DNA from 4 places in the Spartinivicinus marinus genome. Region 3 is predicted to be linked to each of the others. Evidence: predicted binding sites of a transcription regulator. Region 3 holds the regulator's gene; each other region holds the start of a gene.
The links. The regulator FNR, encoded in region 3, switches genes on or off when oxygen is low (the NO sensors DNR and NnrR bind a similar motif). The targets are predictions, from matches to a motif close to TTGATNTANATCAA.

Region 1 (3,635 bases), 5.6 Mb from region 3:
TGCCAGTAGTAATAGCAAGTAGAATACCGACAAGATATAAAATAAGCACTATGTTTTGGCCGTTATCAGGAAAAAAAGCAACAGCAAACAGTGCGTAGACAGGAAGGCGGGCTCCACAAGACATAAAGGGAGTCATACAAATGGTTAATAATCGGTCACGCTGGCTTTCTAGAGTTCTAGTTGCCATTACTGCGGGCACATTGCAGCCGAAGCCAATCAGCATAGGAACAAAAGCTTTTCCTGGCAGACCAACCCAGCCCATTATTTTATCCATAATAAAAGCAGCTCTGGCCATATAACCAGAGCCCTCTAACAATGCTAAAAATAAAAATAAGCAGGCAATGATAGGAATAAAAGTAGCAACTGTTTGAATACCACTGCCAATGCCATTGGCGAGTAACGTAATTAACCAGTTTGGTGCATGTATTTGGTTCAGCCAATAGGCTGGAGTATCAATAAATAAAGTACCTGCTGTAATATCAAAAAAGTCAATAAATGCACTGCCAATATTAATGCTAAACATAAACATTAAATACATAATGCTTAGAAATATTGGAATACCCAATAGTCGGTTAAGCACAATGTTGTCTATTTTTTCTGTTATTGATTTTGAAAAACGCTCTTCCGTCGTAACCACTTGTTGGGTGAGTTGATTAATAAACTGATAACGATCATTGGCAATAAGAATATCTAAATCTTCACCCATTTGTTGGGTGATATTTCTTGTATGTTCCTGTGCTAACTGTTGTAACACGGCCTTCCAGGTAGAGCTAGTCTTGATAATGGCAGGAAAGTGGTTGTTGATTTCATTATTGGCGAGTAAGTTTATTGCTTGCCATTGAGAAATAGCTGGGTGGTCATCAGGTCTTATTTGTTGGATAGCTTGATGAATTAACTTGTTATAAGGTTGTGGGGGAAGAGGCGTTGTTGGTTGTTTGAGTGCTTGGGTCACCCGTTTTTTCAACTCCGGTAGGCCTTTTGACTGTTTTGCAACAATTGGTAGTACTGGACATTTTAATCGCTGGGCCAGCTGCTTGATGTTGATGGTTTGCTTAGCTGATGAGAGCTTGTCCATCATATTGAGGACAATGATCATGGGTTTTCCCAACTCAAGTAACTGAAGAGTTAAATATAAACTTCGTTGTAAATTAACTGCATCGATAATATTAATAATGAGAGAGCTGGAATCTATTAATAAAAAATCAAGCGTAATTTGCTCGTCAATAGCAGTATTTTCTACACCATCTAAGGAATAAAGTCCGGGTAAGTCAATTATCTTAATCGTTTGTTGGTTATACTGATAAGAGCCTGTTTTTTTCTCAACGGTTACACCGGGCCAATTACCAATCTTTTGTTTTGAACCAGTTAAAGCGTTAAATAATGATGTTTTTCCACAATTAGGATTACCGACTAGACAGACAGTTGATAATGACATCAGGATAATTTCTCCACTTGTACAACATCTGCTTCATTCCTACGCAGGCTTAGTCTGTAACCACGTAAAGTGACTTCAATAGGATCACCTAAAGGAGCTACGCGAGAAACTGTAATAACAGTACCAGGGGTAATCCCCATGGCTAGCAGTTGGCGACGATAATGGGGGTTGCTGTTGCAAATGCCAGTGACATGACCACTTTCACCAACCTGTAAGTGTTTAAGTGTGAACTGCATAGTTTTTGACTATAACTGGTTTGAGATTGGTTTTTACAAGATCTGTTGTGTAACCAGTTTACAGTTAACAATAGGATATCTGTTTTGATTTAGATCAGTGAGAATGCAACTGATTCTTATTTTTTTATGGCTTGCTTGGTTTTAGACTAAACGATTTTTCTGCAATACTCGGTAGATTTTTTTACTGGTTTTTGCCAGCCGATCGATTTCTCCAAGAGTTGGTATTTCCCCTGATTGCAGCTGTGACTCCCAGTCATCTAGCTCTCTTGAGAGAAATTCCAAGAGTTTTTTTGAGCAGCCATGACAAGTGCCAGCACATAATACTGATTCAGGGGTATCGAAGGGGATTGCTGATCTGATTTGGTTGATCAAATCTTGCATTGCAACTGAGGTAGAGGGTTTTTTAACCAAACTGATGATCTACCCTGGGTTTAATTAAAATTGGAGTATAAATAATAAGAAAGAATACAAAAGCTATAATCCAGCATAGCTGTGATATTACAATCCAATTTACATAATGGCTCATATCCAAGATAGGTAAAAACACTCTGATGACACCACCAATTGTTAAAAGGATACAGGCTAAGCCTATTAATTTGGGTGGCTGTTGGACATTACGGCCTGTGTGGCCAAGAGAAACACGACTCATCATACTCAGTGTCACTAGGCCGATGCCACCAAAGGCCATACTATGAATAGCGAGAAAAACTGATACATAATGATAGCCACTGAGTGCAAACAGTAAAAAGCCAATAATTATAAAAGCGTAAGCCAGGTATAAACTCCATAATAAGGGTTTATGCCATATTCCCCTGGTGTACCAACCAGCAATTCTAATTAAATGAATAACAAACAATAATGCAGCCAACCAGGCAGCAATAATTTTGTAGTGGGTAAAAACAGTGCTAATAAAAAATAACAAAAAAATTACTAACGAACTAATATCAAGCCAAAGATAATTTTTTAAGGTTACTGGATAGCCAACCCCACGTTCAATAAAAAAAGGGATAACTCTACGGCCCATAGTCAATATTAAGCCAATGATAAGATATAAGCCTGTATAGTTCCCCCAGCGAATACCCGACTCAACGATATCAAAGGCGCCCAGGTAAAAAAGTATATTAGCAAGCCCCATTAATAAGAGTTTGGCCATAATTCCCAACTGCTTCCATTGCTTGACTTTGATAATAGGGACTAATACGCAAGAGGCCAGTAATAGGATGAAGAGTATATCCATGACTGCAGCAATCAATAATCCTTGGTCAAATAGAATAGCGATTCGTGGTATGAGCCAACAACAAAATAGCAGGCCTAGTTTAAAGCCATAGATAGTTTGAATTTTTGTCCAGTTTTTAACAGCAGTTAATAGAAAGCCTGCTATCACTGCTAGGCTATAACCAAATATCATTTCATGAGCATGCCAGGCAATGGGGTTAATTGTGGATGTTGGAGCAGACCACCCTAACCCATAAAGCCCAAGCCAAATGAAGATGGAAACGACTGCGTAAACCGCAGCCCCAAGAAAAAAAGGACGAAAGCCAAGATTAAACAAAGCCAAGCGAGGTTGATTGGGGTTTTGACCAGGTAATGTCATTAATGCCATATATATTTCCTTCTGTACCCTAACGATCACTTGGCTATTGAGCTACTTATTTTTTCTTACCTAACGTGTAATCACAATAACCTACTGCGGTTGTAGGGTATAAACTAATAGGGTTCATTGATGCAAGTCAGTATTTTTGATGTCCCTGGTTTATATGCTTGTTTTAAAAGTCTTTTTAACAGTGATATGAGGACTATTTCTGTAATGATAGCTTCAAATTTTCGTGAAGATACTTTAATAGAGCAGCGTGCAACACTGATTCGTAACAAGGATAAGGACTTTGCTAACTGGGCATCAGGTTATGGGGTGATTAAGCATACTGCTGAAACGCAGTTACGTATTTACGAAATGGTTTGTTTAT
Region 2 (3,635 bases), 5.6 Mb from region 3:
ATAGTTTTACCTTCCCAGACTGACTAGTATCTGTAGGCATATAGTCATTCCAACTCACTCGATGATTTTCCAACCGCTCGACTAGTTGAATGGCTTCACCCACATCAGAAACTGCCTTATAGCCAGATAATTTAGGTGTTAAATCATCAACAGCAGCAACAAACAGCTCTAACTGAATAACATAGCTTTGATAGTGTTTAAGTTGTTCCCGCAGCTGTTCTATACCATCTTTAGTCGCCAAATGGGTATGCGGCTGCTTCAATAATTCCTGGCATTTATTAAGGTCCACCTTTAAATTATCGAATTTGCGAGTCTTATAATCAATAACATGATTACTAAAGTGGTTATCCGCCTTAGTAGCAATTTGTTGTATTGACTGCTCAAACAAGCCTCCCCGACTCAACATAACGACCTGTTTTTGGCAAGCTTCTAAGCGTTCAAATAATTGGCTAAGTAACTTTTTATCATGCTCAATCACTTCGGCCGCTCGTGTCGTATTTGCTCTAATCCTATATTTACCTCGATGCTGTTTTATTTCATTAATAGGCTCAAAGGGATTATCATGAGTTTTAAATAAAACTCGATAGGCTCTAGTCGTGCGGTTTTTTTCAGAGCCTAATACATCAATATATTTGGTAAATATATCAGCTATCTTTTGATCATTCGGTTCAAGCAAACTTTGAATTAAAGTTGACTTATTTGAGTTGTGGGCTTGTTCTTCTGCAATTGCACCATTACCCACTAATATATTTAAGTAATTAGCCAAACTTTGTGCTGTTTGTGGAAAAGGCTCCTTTATACAAACTCTGCCATCTTCAATCTCTAGAACACCAGCACTAGGCATTTGCTCCTTTATTTGTGTTTGTATCTTATTGAAAACAGACAGGTGTTTAGGCGATGCCCATTTACCATTAACAGGCCGCTGCTCATTACCGGTTTTCGAAAAATAACTCACTGGATCTTTAGGTAACCGCCTTAACTTTGCTTTAATTTCCCATTTACCATAGGATAATATATATTTACTGAGTGATCGCTCAAGATAGTTTTTGATTAACTGCCGCTCATCATCATCAATGACTACACCATTATCCTCTAGGCTATTACCCTCTAGAGTATTATTCACGAGCTGGTGTACAGCACGGCTAGAAGCAATAAGCTCACTGCTGGTCACCGGCTTAGCCATCGTTTGTGGCTGATAATCAAGCTGCTGATGATTAAATAATTGTTGTGCAGCTATAGACTCACTCAATCTAACAACATTTCCATGCCCAGCTAGCGGAGCAGCATGTTCTACGGAAAAATTATCGGCTCTACTACCTACATCATGTGTATCTGGGTTACATCCAATAGGATATGTCATGGCTTACTTCCCATACCAATAACAGATACCCTCATCATAACCAATTATAGTAAGTACTAATCTACTAAAAAAGGCTGTTCTATTTTATATCCTTTCCTTACTTGTTTTAGAGTGATCAATTTTTAAACTTTAAGCACCAGCCACCAGTCTTGTAATGCAACTCACCAAGTATTGACTCAGATCAAGCACAATAAATAGTATAAAACACCATAAAGACATACTATATATAGTATACATCACTCATTGTTTAGTAGTTAGAAACCATCATGTTGAGTACAAATACTGTCGAATCACTACCGCTCCTAGATATACGCAACACTTATCAGGAGTACTTAACCAAGCAAGACTGGCGGATTAAGGCCAATGCCAACCAAGGTTATTCCCTAGGCGGTCTTATTTTAAACACATCAGGTAAAATGACAGCCCACTACTGGCTACATTGCCTTTACCCTGAAGCAGTAAGAAATGCTCACGTTAATGCTGACTTTCATATTCATGATCTGGATATGCTGGGGGGGTATTGTGCTGGTTGGTCATTACGCCAACTGTTGTATGAAGGATTTAATGGAGTAGCAGGCAAGGTAGAGTCAGCTCCACCCAAACACTTATCTGCAGCATTGGGGCAAATTGTTAATTTTTTAGGCACCTTGCAAAACGAATGGGCTGGCGCTCAAGCTTTCAGTTCTTTTGATACTTACCTCGCACCATACATTCGCAAAGATCAAGTCAACTATCAACAAGTAAAACAGTTAATCCAAGAATTTATTTATAACCTTAATATCCCTTCCCGCTGGGGTACCCAGACACCTTTCACAAACCTAACATTTGATTGGACCTGTCCTGTCGATTTACAAGAGCAAGTCCCTGTTATAGCAGGTGAAGAACAGCCTTTTAGCTACGGCAAACTCACAAAAGAAATGGCCATGATCAATCAGGCATTTATTGAAGTAATGACTGAAGGTGATGCTAAAGGACGTGTTTTTACCTTCCCTATTCCTACCTACAATATTACACCTGACTTTGATTGGGAGTCAGAAAATATTGATCGCTTGTTTGAGATGACCGCTCGATATGGACTGCCTTATTTTCAAAACTTTTTAAACTCAGACCTACAGCCTCATATGGTACGCTCAATGTGCTGCCGACTACAGCTCGATGTACGTGAACTATTGAAGCGAGGCAATGGACTATTTGGTTCTGCCGAACAAACTGGCTCTCTAGGCGTGGTTACTATTAATTGTGCTCGTTTAGGCTATCTACACCAAGGCAATAAACAAGCGTTATTTGAACAGCTAGATTATTTATTAAATTTAGCAAAAGACAGTTTAGAAATTAAACGTAACGTTGTTCAACAGTTAATGGATGAAGGATTATACCCCTACACTAAGCGCTATTTAGGCACTCTTCGTAATCACTTCTCGACCATTGGAGTTAATGGCATCAATGAAATGATTCTAAACTTTAGTGATAACCAAGAGGATATTACTACCAGTAAAGGGCAACAGCTTGCTCTAGAATTACTCAACCATATCAAGGAGAAGATAGTTGCATTTCAAGAAGAAACCGGCCAATTATACAATTTAGAAGCAACTCCCGCCGAAGGAACCGCATACCGATTTGCCAAAGAAGATAAAAAAAGATTTTCTAACATCATCCAATGTGGGACTACTGACTCCCCATACTATACCAACTCAAGCCAATTACCTGTTGGATATACTGATGACCCATTTTTAGCACTAGAGCTACAGGAAAAATTACAACGTACTTACACAGGGGGAACTGTCCTCCACCTTTATATGGCAGAACCTATTTCAAGCAGTGTCAGTTGTCGTAAGCTTGTTAAAGCTGCCTTGAGCAACTTCAAAGTACCATATATCACAATTACTCCTACATTCTCTATTTGTCCTGTTCATGGTTATTTGGCAGGCGAACACGAGTTTTGTCCAAAATGCGATGAAGCAATTCTTGCTAATGAGGTTGAATAAAGAAAAAATTATGGCTAAGCAAATATTAACAAACCACCCAAAAAGACAACGCTGTGAAGTCTGGACCCGAGTCATGGGCTACCATAGACCAACTTCTGCTTTTAACCCCGGTAAACTGGCTGAGCATAATGATAGACAGTTTTTCACTGAGTCTACATCTGCAAAGCGAATAGCAGCTACTTAAAACCAACCATAAAAGCCAGGGACGGTCTTGTTCTTTATTTGTTTACTAGGCAGTTTATATGAGAGAAATACAAATAGGTGGCATAACTCCCCTCACCACCATTGAT
Region 3 (3,635 bases):
CTGGGGAGGTGGTACCCCTACCTTTTTGACCCATGAGCAAACTACCCAATTGTTTACGCTGCTGGAGCAGCACTTTCAATTGGTGGATGATATTGACGGAGACTATTCAATTGAAATAGACCCACGAGAAGCTGACTGGCCAACCATGGGATTATTACGCTCCTTGGGGTTTAATCGTATTAGCTTAGGTATTCAGGATTTTAATCCAGTTGTACAAAAAGCGGTTAATCGCGTTCAATCAGAAGCTGAAACAGAAGCTATTTTTGAAGCAGCCAGGGCATTATTATTTAAATCCATTAATGTGGATTTAATTTATGGATTACCTTTTCAAACCACTGCCAGTTTTTTAGAAACCCTTGATAAAGTCATTGCGCTCTCACCCGACCGGCTATCTATTTTCAATTACGCTCATTTACCCCATCGGTTTAAGCCTCAAAGAAGGATTAAAGCCAGCGACTTACCTTCTGCTCCAGAAAAGCTCAGTATTTTACAACACAGTATTGATCGGCTACAGGCAGCTGGCTACCACTATATTGGCATGGATCACTTTGCTTTACCTGATGACAAACTGGCTACCGCTCAAGCAAAAGGCGAATTACATCGTAATTTCCAAGGCTATACCACCCATGGCCATTGTGACTTAATTGGGTTTGGCGTCTCTTCAATTAGCCAGATTAATGATATTTATTGCCAAAACCACACTGCACTTGATGACTATATTCAGTCAATCGAAAATAATCAGCTACCCATTAAACGTGGTATTCAATTAAATCAGGATGATTTACTTAGACGAGGTATTATTCAACAGCTAATCTGTCACTTTCAGGTAGATTTAGCCAAGTATTGCCAACCTTTCGGTATAAACTGGCACGTTTATTTCCAGAAAGAAATTATGCAACTCATGCCAATGGTTGAAGATAAGCTCATCACCCTAACTGATAGCAAGTTAATCATCACCAATAATGGAAGGCTGTTAGCCAGAAATATCTGTATGGTGTTTGATCGATATCTAGCAAGCAAACAATCATCAGAGAATTTATTTTCTAAAGTTATTTAATACTAAAAACTTTCGCTTGTTGCTAACTGGGTCACCCCCTACAATAATCACAATGTACCCGTTAGCCTAAATTAACAATTTTTGCGTTCGAGGCCTCAGCGTAACAATGATTGCCAAAGTAAAACCTATCAACCAAGTCGCTTGCAAAGATTGCATTCTAAGCACCCTTTGTCTGCCTATTGCCTTAAAAGTAGAAGATATTGATACGCTAGACAGCATCATTAAACGAGGCAAACCATTACGCAAAGGCGAGCACCTATTTTTCCAAGGTGACACATTCAGCTCTATCTATGCCGTTCGTTCGGGTGCCTTAAAAACCTACACCACCACTGATGATGGTGTTGAACAAATTACTGGCTTCCAACTGCCAAGTGAATTAGTTGGGTTAAGTGGTATTGATGACGAGCATTACCCCGTATCAGCCCAAGCGGTAGAAACCACTATGGTTTGTGAAATCCCCTTCGAACGACTGGATGAACTTGCCAGTACCCTGCCCGAGCTCCGTCGTAAATTAATGCAAATCATGAGCAAAGAAATTCGCGAAGATCAGCAAATGATGTTGTTGCTCAGTAAGAAAAATGCCGATGAACGTATTGCAACCTTTCTCTTAAATTTAGCTGCCCGCTTCCGTCGCCGTGGCTTTTCTTCTCAGGCTTTCAGACTCCCCATGTCTCGCAATGAGATGGGTAATTATTTGGGACTTGCGGTAGAAACGGTTAGCCGTGTCTTCACGCGCTTCCAAAAAAATGGCTTAATCGACGCGAATGGCAAGGAAGTCCTGATCAAAGATTCCATGACTATTTGCTCTTTAGCTGGAGGCAAACCTGTTAACCAAGCCAACGACTCATTAACAGGCTAGCCCTTCCCTAGCTGGGGAGAGCATCGATAAACCATTATTTGGAAAACTAATAATGATATTTGACGAATATTATATAAAGTCATTAATTCGTAATGTTCCTGACTGGCCCAGCCCTGGTGTAATGTTTCGTGATATTACGCCCTTATTTAAATCACCAAAAGCCCAACGCATGGTAGTTGATAGCTTCATTCAACGTTATGTAGATGCCGACTTTACCCATATTGGCGCCATGGAAGCCCGAGGTTTTTTACTTGGCTCAGTCATTTCCTATGAGTTGAATAAACCACTAGTGTTATTTCGAAAACAAGGCAAACTACCGGCGAAAACCATTGCAGAAGAATATGACATCGAATACGGAAAAGCAGTACTAGAAATACAACATGATGCCTTTGAAAGTGGTGCAAGCATCCTACTCGTGGATGACTTGATTGCCACAGGAGGCACTTTACTTGCTGCAGCAACTTTAACCCGACAGTTAGGGGGTAGTATTTATGAAGCAGCGGCTATTATTGACTTGCCAGATTTAGGTGGTAGCCAAAAGCTTCAAGACTCAGATATTCCCGTTTATACACTTTGTGCCTTTGCTAAAGATTAGTCAGTGTTAACTACTTCTGATCGCACCCCTCAAAGGGTGCGCCAGTCATCTAAGAATAAACCCGCTAGTTTCACCGTCATTTAAATGACAACACTGTCAGCTATTTGATCACTTCCCAACTATCTTTTTCATCTTACTCAACAAACATCGGACAGGTTAACAAGCAAAAGTGCTTTTTCCACTACTGCTAACTCCATACTTCACAGCATTTTCCTTACTAAATACTTTTTAACTTTTTCCAAGTAAAGCAAGCCGTTAAGTTGCGTATTTCAGTCTACACTAACCATAAAATAGGATTGTATTCAAGATAAGTCATTTTTTTGCAACGAATAAAAGGAATGCCAATAGCAGTAAAGGCCCATACTGGTCAAAAAAATGCATTAAAAACAATAAACGTAGGGAAAATGAGAGTTGAATAATGGGCATTTGTGCAGAAGAGCTAAGACATTATGTCGTTCAACCCACTTTAAAGCAATTGCAAATCAAGCATTGCTTAGCAGAAAACTTGCTAATGGGGACAGCTGCTCAGGAAAGTGGGCTTGGCTTCTACCTACGCCCTAAAAAACACCACTCCTATGGCATTTATTGCATTACTCCCCTGATGCATAGAAATATATGGGATAAATATTTGGTTCAACTACCAGAACTGGCAAGTCAGGTCAGGGGATTAGCTAGCCAACATGAATTTTTGGAAAATCCCCACCAAGAATTAGCTACTAATCTCAGTTATGCAACAGCTATTGCTTGGATGGTTTACCAGCGTGTCCCGAATTTTCCGACTAAAGGTGATCCTGCCAATTTAGGGCTATTGGGAAAATGCTGGCGCCGTTATTACCATGGTAAACCCCAGGCCTCACTAGACGACTTTATCCATAATTACCATCAATATATTCTGGGTAGACCTCAAGCCGCCTGATAGTTCAATATAGCACTTGCTTATGTTAAATATTGCAACAGGCTAACAATAGAGTCTGTTGTTTTGATTTATATGTATTTGCTTACTACTTAACTCTCTAAGCAAAAGTAGATGTTGTTATATTACCGCTTTGCTTAACCTGACAACTGCTCCGCACATTGAATACATAAGTCCGTATAAGGCATCACCTTTAATCGAGCAGGTGCAA
Region 4 (3,635 bases), 5.6 Mb from region 3:
TTTTGTAATAGTAATTATTATTTTTCTTTACCTAAAGGGCACCTCTAATAACTGTTTACAGCCTCTAGCCTTCTGGTCAATTCACATGCTTTGAAAGTATGCTGGTGCCTGTAGAACCGAGCCAGTAGGATCTGGAAAGGCGCTGCATGAGGGCTCTTGAATGTGCTGATTTGCCTAGAAAGAACCCGTTTTACACATCGTAAACCGCCTTATTCAAGACCCCGTCATCTTGCACAGGGGCCATAAATAATTATTAGAGATGCCCTTAAACCGTATAAGCACTTACGTCAGACCTATTGAGAAATGCAGGTATACTCAAATAATAAAATACTTTCTCTCGTTCAACTGTTTTATTAGCTCCTAATATTATGTCTACTCTACCATTTTCCACTTCCGCTTGACATCTCTTCCAGTTTTTATGGACGATAGGAATGGCTTTTATATTGTGTTCTTTTTCAAAAAGCGCTAATTCTTCTATCAGAATTCCTTCATAGTGATCACCCACAGGGTAAATCCAAGGAGCTCAGTTATAGTAGGCACACCAAGTTATCGTCTCTTGAGACTGAACTGTAAATGGTATCAGTATGCTTATTAGTATAAGGAGTTATTTCATAGAGCACACTTATTATTGAACTACCTACAATTATAGGCTAGAACATTGAGAAATGTGGCTCTTTGATAGGCAGTAATGAAAGATTTAACTGTATTTACCAAATAAAATTATTTATAAATTTGCAGAGGCATTTTATCTTCAGTTAGTTAAATTGAATTCTCCACAAACCTATAAATAAACTTTTTAGCTAATGGCTGTATTTTTTTAAACTGCAATCCAATATGATAACCATTTTTTCTTTTTATCACATGCCTTACCTCAGCTATTGCATAAATAATCAATTGGTTATTAAGATGATGTGCTTTGATCATTATGGATAGCTTTTGCTTTATTTGAAAGGAAATCGTTGAAACTAACATTACTCCTTGCACAGAAATATTAATAGCCTCTGCAGGTATCGCTTCGCTATGATCTGTTCCTTTAATTGCTGCTTGCCAGTTTACCTCTTTGCGCGGATAGGCCCGCTGCTCCTGAGATATTGGTACATCTATCAGTTTTGTCATACTTAATTGTTATACATTGTATATCATTGAGTGGTCCGGTATCTGGCTGTTCATATTGCTTTTACAGCCCAAGTCCTATATAGATATTACTAACAAAGGGCCATCATACCCACTCTCAATATCGAAAAGCTAATAATATTAGGCTAGTAATAATGTCTCTTTTATAACTGGGTTATTGAAGATCCTTCAACCAGTTTATTCCCATTACTAACATCACTACCAGTAATAGCCACTGGCCGACCATCAATTTTAATAAAAGGATGTCCTGTAGTTATCACACTTCCATCACTTAGCTTATCGCCAACTCGAGCAACTGGCTTACCACTCTCTATATGATTAGAGCTACCTTCAACTATTACATTGCCCTCTGTATCCTTATCACCAACAAGAGCCCATTTCATCTTACTACCCTTCTTTAATACCTTTGATTATGGCATGCTTTCTATCAACTATTATACCTTGTAATATCTTGCTTAAGGGAATTTTAGCCATAACATTTTTTTAAAGATACCCTTGATATAATTTACATTTTGTTAACTTTATTACTATCAAGTTTATTTAATACAAGATTTAATTAAATAATTAGATCTTATTTGCAAGCAGTTAGTTTTTTAACATCAACACTACAATCAATACAGATATTTTTTAGGCAAGACCATCAAAGCAAATAAAAAAGGTGATGCACAAGAGACATCACCTTTATAATTAACCCACTAATGGGAAAGCATAGCGTAAATTTGGTCCTTTAATTTCATTCGTCGTTTTTTTAATGAAAGATAATTTTCATCACTCGTCGGGATGTCTCTCATCATCAAGCCACATAGCTGGTGATCAAGCGTGTGATATTCAGCTGCCATTTTGGCAAAGGTGGGATTTTCATGTTTTAGTTTATTAATTTGTTCCCGGCATTGAGGGAACTCATCGACTAGGCTGTGTTTATGCCTCAACATTGTTTTCCTCCCTATTACTCATCATTAAGTCTAGTAAGCCGTCGTTTACCACGCCAGCTAATTTTTCAGCTATGTTAACCTTCTCAAACAAACAACATCGCTTACAGCACCTTACTTACTCAGTTTACTTCTTACCAGCACTTAAGCGATTAACAAACCATAAAACTATGAATAACGGAAATAACCTCTCGCCTTATTGATGCTAATCAACTTTCAGTCAAGCCACTTATAACTCTTGTTTTTTCCAGCAAACTATGCTCTGATTAAAGAAGTGGGTGATAGGATATGCATGATAACTTGTTTCTTAATACATCACTCGCATCATGTTTGACAGACTTGTTTTCTAAACAAGTAACAACTAAGACGCTATTAGACTATTCAATACGTGTTAGGTGTAGTTTAAGTAAGTTATATAGTGATAAGTTAATTTGTAATGAATGCTTTGTTAGCCATTAAAAAGATTATCGTGAAAACACTTGTGGTGATTATTATGCGCCAACAAGGGGGTTTACGTGGCTAACCAATAACAGAGCTAACGAATACCAAAACCCCCGACTTGAAAGAGCCGGGGGTTTTTTTTTGCAACAACAGTGATGTGAATTGACTCTATGAACGGCGCCCAGCACATTATTAAAACTCTTGAAACAGCAGGTATCAGCACGCTATTTGGCTATCCCGGCGGCGCAATTATGCCTGTTTATGATGCACTCGTTGATAGCAAACTCAATCATGTCCTCTGTCGCCATGAACAAGGCGCAGCCTTAGCTGCTGATGGTTATGCCAGAAGCACCGGTAAATTGGGCGTTTGTTTAGCTACCTCCGGGCCAGGGGCCACCAACCTGCTTACGGGTATTGCCAATGCTCACTTAGACTCTATACCCATGCTGGCTATCACTGGACAGGTTGCTAGTCCATTTATTGGTACAGATGCCTTTCAAGAGGTAGATATCCTTGGCATGGCTTTACCGGTGGTTAAGCACAGTTTTCAGGTACGAGCAGCAAGTGAATTACCTTGGATGTTGTTAGAAGCAATGCAAATTGCCATGTCAGGGCGCCCTGGGCCGGTATTAATTGATGTACCAAAAGATATTCAGCTTGCTGAAATACCTTCTGTAGTAGGCTTTCCCGCAGCAGACTACAGTTTACCTACAGCAGGTGCTGGTACAATTGAAGAAGCCAATCTACTAATTGAACAAGCAAAGTGCCCATTACTTTATAGTGGAGGAGGCATTATGTTGGGTGGTGCAGTAACCGCCTTACGTAAGTATGCCCAACGGTCTGGTATACCCTCAGTTAGCACTTTAAAAGGCATTGGTAACCATTTACCTGAAGACCCTTATTATCTTGGTATGCTCGGTATGCATGGCACCAAAGCTGCCAATTTGGCCGTACAACAATGTGATTTACTGATTTGTATTGGTGCCCGTTTTGATGACCGAGTAACAGGTAAGCTGGATAGCTTTGCAGCAAACGCGAAAATAATTCACTTGGATATTGATGCTGCTGAGTTTGGCAAACTTAAAATACCAGATGTTATTATCCATGGTGAACTCAATTACAGTTTAAACC

Region 1: a site for FNR is predicted at 1,756-1,769, ahead of OQE68_RS03595 (FeoA family protein). Genes of this name have one in related genera too.
Region 2: a site for FNR is predicted at 1,532-1,545, ahead of OQE68_RS03620 (ribonucleoside triphosphate reductase). Genes of this name have one in related genera too.
Region 4: a site for FNR is predicted at 2,263-2,276, ahead of OQE68_RS03835 (HP1242/YdcH family protein). Genes of this name have one in related genera too.

What each region holds. Positions count from the first base shown of each region.
Region 1 is NZ_JAPJZK010000001.1:734,784-738,418, reverse strand. Features, by position in the region: gene feoB (Fe(2+) transporter permease subunit FeoB) at 1-1,435, opposite strand, end outside; gene OQE68_RS03595 (FeoA family protein) at 1,435-1,671, opposite strand; gene OQE68_RS03590 (hypothetical protein) at 1,813-2,082, opposite strand; gene OQE68_RS03585 (NnrS family protein) at 2,075-3,274, opposite strand; gene OQE68_RS03580 (phosphoketolase family protein) at 3,479-3,635, shown strand, end outside.
Region 2 is NZ_JAPJZK010000001.1:743,376-747,010, forward strand. Features, by position in the region: gene OQE68_RS03615 (hypothetical protein) at 1-1,360, opposite strand, end outside; gene OQE68_RS03620 (ribonucleoside triphosphate reductase) at 1,627-3,345, shown strand; gene nrdD (anaerobic ribonucleoside-triphosphate reductase) at 3,356-3,529, shown strand; gene OQE68_RS03630 (anaerobic ribonucleoside-triphosphate reductase activating protein) at 3,588-3,635, shown strand, end outside.
Region 3 is NZ_JAPJZK010000001.1:6,351,511-6,355,145, forward strand. Features, by position in the region: gene hemN (oxygen-independent coproporphyrinogen III oxidase) at 1-1,057, shown strand, start outside; gene fnr (fumarate/nitrate reduction transcriptional regulator Fnr) at 1,164-1,916, shown strand; gene OQE68_RS27915 (adenine phosphoribosyltransferase) at 1,969-2,511, shown strand; gene OQE68_RS27920 (hypothetical protein) at 2,930-3,427, shown strand; gene OQE68_RS27925 (TraR/DksA family transcriptional regulator) at 3,562-3,635, opposite strand, start outside.
Region 4 is NZ_JAPJZK010000001.1:786,924-790,558, forward strand. Features, by position in the region: gene OQE68_RS03820 (type 2 periplasmic-binding domain-containing protein) at 266-505, opposite strand; gene OQE68_RS03825 (PilZ domain-containing protein) at 760-1,116, opposite strand; gene OQE68_RS03830 (PAAR domain-containing protein) at 1,278-1,517, opposite strand; gene OQE68_RS03835 (HP1242/YdcH family protein) at 1,830-2,066, opposite strand; gene ilvG (acetolactate synthase 2 catalytic subunit) at 2,675-3,635, shown strand, end outside.